One region of the Leclercia sp. CFBP8987 genome, then DNA from elsewhere that is predicted to be linked to it. Evidence: predicted binding sites of a transcription regulator. Region 1 holds the regulator's gene; the other holds the start of a gene.

Region 1 (4,515 bases):
TAAACTGGGAATTTGTGGCGAAGAACTTCGCGGCATAATGAAAACGCCGAAGGGAACTCCTTCGGCGTTATTTTTATTCGGTGGCGCAAACCGGCTCGGGTTGTTTTCGCCCGGAGGCAAAGACCAGAATAAGTCCCAGGGCTGCAATAATCGCCCCCATCACCGGGACAAAGCTGTAACCCATCCCGCTGGAAATAACTGCCCCACCGGCAGCCGCCCCCAGCGCATTCCCCAGGTTAAAAGCACCGATATTTACCGACGACGATAAGCCTGGCGCATCGCTGGCCACGCGCATAACGCGCATCTGCAGCGGCGGAACCACCGCAAAGGTCGCCATACCCCAGACTACCATCGCCACGGCCGCGCCCACTTCACTACGCGCCAGCCACGGAATAGCCAGCATGATCACGATCAGCAGGAGTAAAAAGCCTTTCAGGGTGCCGCTCACAGACTTGTCCGCCAGTTTGCCGCCAAGATAGTTGCCGATGGAGAAACCAACGCCAATCAGCACCAGCATGGCGGTGATAAAGGCCGGCGTCGCCTGGTTGATATCATGCAGCACCGGGGCAATGTAGGTGTAGAGCGTAAACATCGCGCCAGCCCCGAGCACGGTGGTCAGCAACGCAGATAACACCTGCGGACGCAGCAGGACCGCCAGCTCTTTGCGCACCTCCGGCTTTTCACCCGCCCCGCCCGCTGGCAGGGAGAAGAACAGCGCGATTATTGAGACCACGCCCAGCAGCGCGGTGGCCAGGAAAGACATGCGCCAGCCAATCACTTCACCCATCCAGGTTGCGGCCGGCACGCCGCCGATATTGGCGATGGTCAGGCCCATAAACATGGTGGCGACGGCGCTGGCCTGCTTGTGCTTCGGCACTACGCTGGCAGCGACCACCGACCCGAGGCCAAAGAAGGCGCCGTGGTTCAGGCTGGTCAGAATTCGGGACAGCATCAGGGTGGTGTAATCCGGGGAGAGCGCCGACAGCACGTTACCGACGGTAAAGATCGCCATCAGGAAGATCAGCGCGTTACGGCGACCGCGATGGGACAGCAGCAGGGTCATCAGCGGCGCACCCACCATCACGCCGATGGCGTAGGCGCTGATCAGCATGCCCGCAGCGGGAATTGAGACATCCACGCCCCGGGCGATAACCGGCAGCAGGCCCATCGGGGAAAATTCGGTTGTGCCGATACCAAAGGCGCCAATGGCCAGGGCCAGCAGCGGAAAATTGATTCTCATACTTCAACTCCAGACACCGTGTCGTCAGGCGACACAGAACAATGAAGGCGAAAGCATGACACCAATCACAAAAAATGAGAAGTTAACAATTTGGCAAAAGATTTTTGCCGGGCGCGTAACAATCAGCGCAGGAACGAGGGAGAGCGGAACTCTCCCGCATCAATCAGTGCAGTGCCGCAGTCAGACCGCTGGCAACAATCAGACTCAGAACAATAATGGTGGTAATCAGCGAAAACTTAAGATCGGTACTCATCAATTTTTCTCCTTTTAATCACCCTATGAAGAGTGAGCCTGCTCATTTTTACACAGTTCCGGGTAAAAATCTTGCTGGATTTAGATTGATATCGGTTTTTGCTCTTCCCCTTTTGGCCAAGATAAGACAAAATTCCACGCTAAATTTATTAGCGTACCGGCCATTGACCCCCTCCTGACGTCCTGTGTCGTTTTCCCGGCGTACCGCAATTCAAATTGCGCAATTAGGGCGAGTGAAGGCAAACGTTTACCTATTGGTTTTTCAGGAGCTTAGATATGGTCTGGAGTGACATCTGATGGCAACAATTAAAGACGTGGCGAAACGCGCAAACGTTTCCACTACAACCGTATCACATGTTATTAACAAAACCCGCTTTGTCGCGGAAGAGACCCGTAACAACGTCTGGGCGGCCATTAAAGAGCTGCACTACTCTCCCAGCGCCGTAGCCCGCAGTCTGAAGGTTAATCACACCAAATCGATCGGCCTGCTGGCGACCAGCAGCGAAGCGCCCTATTTTGCGGAAATTATTGAAGCAGTTGAGAAGAACTGCTTCCAGAAGGGCTACACCCTGATCCTCGGCAACGCCTGGAACAGCCAGGAAAAACAGCGCGCCTATCTGTCGATGATGGCGCAGAAGCGCGTCGACGGCCTGATGGTGATGTGTTCCGAATACCCGGAATCCTTGCTGTCGATGCTGGAAGAGTATCGCAATATTCCGATGGTGGTGATGGACTGGGGCGAAGCGAAGGCCGACTTTACCGACTCGGTGATCGATAACGCCTTTGAGGGCGGCTACATGGCCGGACGTTATCTGATTGAACGCGGTCACCGCGAAATCGGCGTGATCCCGGGAGCGCTGGAGCGCAACACCGGTGCCGGACGTCTGGCGGGCTTTATGAAAGCGATGGAAGAGGCCTTAATCACGGTCCCGGAAAACTGGATCGTGCAGGGCGACTTTGAACCGGAGTCTGGCTACCGCGCCATGCAGCAGATCCTCTCCCAGAGTCCGCGCCCGACCGCCATCTTCTGTGGCGGAGACATTATGGCAATGGGTGCGCTCTGTGCTGCCGATGAGATGGGCCTGCGCGTTCCGCAGGACGTTTCGCTGATCGGGTATGATAACGTGCGCAACGCCCGCTTCTTTACCCCGGCGCTGACCACCATCCACCAGCCAAAAGATTCGCTGGGGGAGACCGCCTTCAACATGCTGCTGGACCGTATCGTCAATAAGCGCGAAGAGTCCCAGTCAATTGAGGTGCATCCGCGCCTGATCGAACGCCGTTCCGTGGCGGATGGTCCGTTCCGCGACTACCGCCGTTAATCCTCTCCGGGAGCCAGCACCTCTGGCTCCCGCAGCCACTCCCGGTTCATCGTTTCACTGTCTCCCAGATAATCCAGCAGCCAGGCCAGGGCCGGTGACATATCGTTTTGTTGCCAGGTCAGGCAGCAGGCCGCATCCGGGAAGGGATTTTCCAGCGTCAGCTCGACCCACTTCCCGCTGTCGATCCACGGCCGGGCAAAATGCACCGGCACCATCCCCACGCACAGACCAGCCGAGAGGCAGGTGGCGGACGATTCCCAGTCCGGAGTGACGATCCGCCGCTGGTTATCCAGCAGCCAGGTGATGCGTTTCGGCAGCGAGCGGGAGGTGTCCTCGCGCACCAGCGAGGGCCAGTTGCGCAGGGTATCATCGCTGAGCGGTCCTTCCATGGCGGCCAGCGGATGATGGTTGGCCACCACGCAGATCCAGCTCAGGGTGCCCATATCACGAAACGCATAGCGCCCCCCGACCGGGATCGCCTGGGTGGCGCCGATCGCCATCTCCACCCTGCCGTCCGCCAGCGCATCCCAGACGCCGTTGAAGACCTCCTGCGAGACCCGCAGCTCGACGTCGGAAAAGTGGCGGTAAAAATCGACAATCATCTGCCGGGTGCGCTCGGGGCGCACGATATTATCCACCGCAATGGAGATATGGCTCCGCCAGCCGTTGGCGATCTGCTGGCACTGTTCGCGGGTGATCTGCATTTTTTTGATAACAGACCGCCCCTCTTTGAGAAACCACGTCCCGGCAGGCGTGAGTTCCACATCCCGGTGACGCCGCTCAAACAGCGGTACCGCCAGCCACTCCTCCAGCTGACGCACGGTGTAGCTGATGGCGGACGGGACGCGATGCAGCTCCTGCGCTGCTCCGCTGAAGCTGCCGTTACGCGCTACAGCATCCACCACTTCAAGAGAATATTCTGACCACATTTTCTGCCTGCAAAATTTTTGAATGCAACCGCCAAATATTAGCGTTTCACAAGCGGGTTTGCACTCCCTACACTCAGCGGCTACCCAAACCTGCGCCCAAACGGAGTAATAAAATAATGACACCCGGGAAAGGATTTTTAGTCTGGCTCGGCGGCTTAAGCGTGCTGGGCTTTCTCGCCACCGATATGTACCTGCCTGCCTTCGCCATCATGCAGGAAGATCTGCAGACCCCAGCGGCGGCCATCAGCGCCAGCCTGAGCCTGTTCCTGGCGGGCTTTGCCTTTGCTCAGCTGCTGTGGGGACCGATGTCCGACCGCTTCGGCCGTAAGCCGGTTTTACTGGCGGGCTTAGCCATTTTCGCTCTCGGCTGCCTCGGTATGCTGTGGGTTCGCGATGCCACCTGGCTGCTGGTGCTGCGCTTCATCCAGGCGGTGGGGGTTTGTGCCGCAGCGGTCACATGGCAGGCGCTGGTGACCGACTACTACCCGGCCTCGCGCACTAACCGTATTTTTGCCACCATCATGCCGCTGGTCGGACTCTCTCCGGCGCTGGCCCCGCTGCTCGGCAGTTGGATCCTCGCCCATTTCAGCTGGCAGGCGATTTTTGCGGTGCTGTTTGTTATCACCCTGGTGCTGATGATCCCGGCCTTTAGCCTGAAGCCAGCGGCAGTGAAAAATGAACAACCTAAACAACGCGTCACCTTTTTATCGCTGTTGCGCTCGCGTACCTATCGCGGCAACGTCCTGATTTATGCCGCCTGCTCTGCGAGCTT
Region 2 (4,515 bases), 2.4 Mb from region 1:
AGCGCACCAGCCACCGCACTTAACCCGACGGCAAAGGCCACCGGCATCCCCAGCGCCAGTAAAATGGCGAGGGTGAAGAGCAAAACAAACGCATCCATGATCCACCCCTTAACCGTGGTTGCCGATCATCACGACCGGGCGATGTTCCTGAGAGCCAAACATCAGGCGCTCGAGGACGAACAAAATGAGGATCGCCGAGCCGATAGGCAGCGGCAGGTAGCTCTCACCCGAGGTGAGGACCGGGAACTCGGCCACCGGCTGTTCCCACAGTTCGATGCAGAGCAGGTAGCTGTACCAGAAGATGATCAGCGAGATCAGCAGCATCAGCACATCCACCACCTTCGCGCAAAGCGCTTTCAACGCCGCAGGCAGGCGGTCGGTGAGCATGTTCACCGCGATATGCGATCCGGCGCGATATCCCACCGCTGCGCCGATAAAGGTAAAGGTCACCATGCAGATAATGGCTATCGGCTCTGGCCACGACTCGCCGCGGTTAAGGACGTAGCGGGAAAAAATCCCAATCGGGATCACGATGGTCATCACCAGCAGCGAAATGCCCGCCACCGCCATGGCGAGCAGGTACAGGCGATCCATCCATTTCAAATAGCGTTCGGACATACGTCCTCCACAACGAGGGGGTTACTGAACGTCAGCGATGGCTTTCATCAGATCCTGATGCTTGTTGCCATACTGGGCGCGCACCGGCTCTGTCGCCTTCACGAAGACCGCTTTATCAATGTCGTGGAACTGCACGCCGCCCGCCTTCATCTTCTGCAGCGCTTCGTCGTTATAGGCCTGCCACAGCTTGCGCTGCTCGAACTGCGCTTCACGGGCCAGGGTCAGGATTTTTTGCTGTTCGTCGGCGCTCAGCTTGTCCCATTTCACTTTGGAGTAGAGCAGCATTTCCGGGGTGATAAAGTGGCCGCTGAGGGTGTAGTTTTTGGCGACAGGCATGTAGTTGTGAGCGATGTAGGTTGGCGGGTTGTTTTCGGCTCCGTCGATAACGCCGGTCTGCATGCCGCTGTAGACTTCACTTACCCCCATCGCCACGGAGTTGGCCCCCATATCTTTCAGCGTGGCCAGCGCCACCGGGCTGCCCTGAACGCGGATTTTCTTACCTTTCAGATCTTCCGGTTTCACAATCGGATCTTTGGTGATCAGGTTACGGGTGCCGGAGTCCATCCAGCCGAGGAACACCAGCCGCGATTTCGGGTTGGCGGTGAGTTTGTCGCCGATGGATTTACCGATATCACCGTCGATGACTTTGTGCATGTGGTCTTCGTCACGGAAGACGTAGGGCAGCGTAAAGACCTCGATATCCGGCAGGATGGCGGCAACCGGGGCCATGGAGACGCGAATCATGTCAATCGCCCCCATCTGCGCCTGCTCAATCATCTGCTTTTCATCGCCCAGCACGCCGCCCGGGAAGACTTTGATATCCAGCTTGCCGTCGGTTTGTTGTTTGAGTTTTTCACCCATGTGCTGCACTGCCACCACGTTCGGATAGCCTTCAGGATGCACATCGGCAGCTCTGATGGTTTGCGCGGAAACAGAGCAGGCAAAAGCAGACAGGCACAGAGCGGCCAGCAACGGCTTGAGGGTCGTTTTCATTGAGTCAACTCCAGGGTAGTGAGGTAAGTATCGGAACGTTGTTTTAGTTTTGAACGTTTAAAAACTAGCCCAATGCCTGGAAAGCGTAGGTGAAGCGCCTCACAAAAAGCGCTAAATAATGAAATGGTGGTTCAGATTTGTGCGGGATGTCATGCCTGATGCCCTCACCCCGCATACAAGCATTAGCCTTTGCGTAACAGGTAACGGTAAGGCAAAGCGTCAGTCTCCTGCGCCAGCAGCTCATGTTCCATAAAGGTACAGAAGCCCGGAATATCGCGGGTCGTGGCCGGATCGTCGGCAATAATTAACAGCGTTTCACCGGATTGCATATTGCGCACGGTTTTGCGCACCATCATCACGGGTTCCGGGCAGCGCAGGCCCTGAGCATCAAGGGTATGGTCCGGGTGGGTAAGCAGATCGGTCATCTCGGTCTCGTCCAGATAAAAACGGCAGTAGTTTACGCCGCAGGCGGAGCAAAGCAAACCAGGTTAACGATTGCGTGAAAATTAGCCATTGCAAACTGTCGTTAAAGCAGTATGATGCGGCGGCTTTATTGGGTTCCCTCACCCCAAATACTAATCAAAAAGGTCACAATATGACGCAGTTCTCTCAATCGCAGCGCGTAAAAGCGTTGTTCTGGCTTTCGCTTTTCCATCTGTTGGTGATCACCTCCAGTAACTACCTGGTGCAGCTACCGATCTCCATCTTTGGTTTTCATACCACCTGGGGCGCGTTCAGTTTCCCGTTTATCTTCCTTGCGACCGATCTCACCGTCCGTATCTTTGGCGCCCCGCTGGCCCGACGCATTATTTTTGCCGTCATGCTTCCGGCGCTGTTTGTTTCGTACGTGATCTCCTCGCTGTTCTATATGGGCAGCTGGCAAGGCTTTGAGGCGCTGACGCACTTCAACCTGTTCGTCGCCCGTATCGCCGCCGCCAGCTTTATGGCCTATGCGCTGGGGCAGATCCTCGACGTGCATGTGTTTAACCGCCTGCGACAGAACCATCTCTGGTGGATGGCACCCACCGCCTCCACGCTGTTCGGCAACGTCAGCGATACGCTGGCCTTTTTCTTTATCGCCTTCTGGCGCAGCCCGGATGCGTTCATGGCGCAACACTGGATGGAAATCGCCCTCGTGGACTACGCCTTTAAGGTGCTTATCAGCCTGGTGTTCTTCCTGCCGATGTACGGCGTGCTGCTGAATATGTTGCTGAAAAGATTCGCGGATAAATCTGAAATCCCGGGATTGCAGGCTGGTTAAAGGTTCCCCTGAACAGTTGTGATAAGATGGATTGATGCGCCGTTATGGCCGTTTATCGAAAGGAAGAATGTAATGCGCAATCTGGTTAAATATGTCGGGATTGGCCTGCTGGTGATGGGGCTGGCAGCCTGTGATAACAGCGACACCAAAACGCCTGCTCAGGCTGCGTCTGCTGAAAGCAACGCGACGGGTCAACCGGTCAGCCTGATGGATGGCAAACTCAGCTTCTCTCTGCCAGCCGATATGACCGATCAGAGCGGCAAGCTGGGCACCCAGGCGAACAACATGCACGTCTATTCCGATGCCACCGGGCAAAAAGCGGTGATTGTGATCGTCGGGGATGACACCAATGAAGACCTGGGCGTGCTGGCAAAACGTCTGGAAGATCAGCAGCGCAGCCGTGACCCGCAGCTGCAGGTGGTGACCAACAAATCCATCGAGCTGAAAGACCACAAAATGCAGCAGCTGGACAGCATTATCTCTGCCAAAGGCCAGACCGCTTACTCCTCCGTGGTGCTGGGCAAAGTGGACAACAAGCTGCTGACCCTGCAGATCACGCTGCCTGCTGACGATCAGCAGAAAGCGCAAACTGCCGCAGAGAACATCATCAATACCCTCGTGATTCAGTAAGTTCTCACGATGACATGGCCTCCGCTGGAGGCCATTTTTTTAGCCGCCACGTCAGCAGTAACGCCACCGCCACCAGCCCCGCGGCCGCCAGATAGATAACCGGCACCCCGGCCCACGCCATCACCAGCCCGGCCAGCGGCCCGGTAATCCCCAGCGACATATCCATAAACACCGTGTAGGTCGCCAGCGCCGCGCCCTGGTTCTGCTGCGGCACCGCTTTGACCGCCACCACCCCCAGCGCCGGGAACACCAGCGAGAAACCCGCCCCCGCGAGGAAGACGCCGATCCGCGCCATCCACGGCGCATCGGCAATACCGGTCAGCAGCAGGCCGATAATCTCAACGCCAAAGCAGATAATGGCCACGTTCAGCCCGCCCAGCCGATTGATACCGTTCGGGAACAGCAGCCGCGTCCCGACGAAGGCACAGCTAAATAGCGTTAACGCAAAGGCTGCGCCGTCCCAGCCTTTATCGGCGTAAAACAGCGTAATGAAGGTGGCGATCACCCCAAAGCCTGCCGAGCCGAGGGCCAGCGCCATGCCGTAGGGCCAGACCCGCCCCAGCACCGCGCGAAACGGCATCGGCTTGCCTTTGCTGGCTTTGACTTTTGGTCGCGGCAGCGCAAATAAAATCGCCAGTAGCGCCACCACCATAATGGTGAGCGCCAGCCCGCTCAGGCCGGTGTAGCGATAGCAGAGCACCCCCAGCGGAGCGCCCATCGCCATCGCGCCGTAGGTCACAATCCCGTTCCAGGAGATCACCCGCCCGATGTGCGATGCCCCTACCACTCCCACGCCCCACAGCGTGGAGCCGGTTCCGGCGAGACTTTGCCCGACGCCGAGGATCACCCGGCCCAGACAGAGCAGCACCAGGCTCACCATCGGCCAGGCGCTGGTTAACCCGGCGAGAAAATAGCTCACCCCGCTCAGGAAGCAGCCGCAGAGTCCCAGCACCACAATGCTTTTCGGGCCAAACAGGTCGGCATAGCGTCCGGCATAAGGGCGACTTAACAGG

Evidence for each region. Region 1 encodes PurR, which represses purine synthesis genes. Its sites were predicted from a motif close to CANGCAAACGTTTGCNTG; they were not measured.
Region 2: the regulator PurR is predicted to act here: its motif matches at 2,096-2,113, upstream of tusA (sulfurtransferase TusA).

The regions. Positions count from the first base shown of each region.
Region 1 covers NZ_CM188255.1:2,023,130-2,027,644, reverse strand. Annotated here, with positions in the region: gene sodB (superoxide dismutase [Fe]) at 1-38, shown strand, start outside; gene SOM40_RS09720 (MFS transporter) at 74-1,240, opposite strand; gene cydH (cytochrome bd-I oxidase subunit CydH) at 1,404-1,493, opposite strand; gene purR (HTH-type transcriptional repressor PurR) at 1,789-2,814, shown strand; gene punR (DNA-binding transcriptional activator PunR) at 2,811-3,743, opposite strand; gene punC (purine nucleoside transporter PunC) at 3,860-4,515, shown strand, end outside.
Region 2 covers NZ_CM188255.1:4,545,324-4,549,838, forward strand. Annotated here, with positions in the region: gene SOM40_RS21910 (TRAP transporter large permease) at 1-98, opposite strand, end outside; gene SOM40_RS21915 (TRAP transporter small permease) at 109-618, opposite strand; gene SOM40_RS21920 (TRAP transporter substrate-binding protein) at 640-1,611, opposite strand; gene tusA (sulfurtransferase TusA) at 1,794-2,036, opposite strand; gene SOM40_RS21930 (7-cyano-7-deazaguanine/7-aminomethyl-7-deazaguanine transporter) at 2,207-2,872, shown strand; gene SOM40_RS21935 (DcrB family lipoprotein) at 2,945-3,502, shown strand; partial or broken gene SOM40_RS21940 (MFS transporter) at 3,507-4,515, opposite strand, start outside.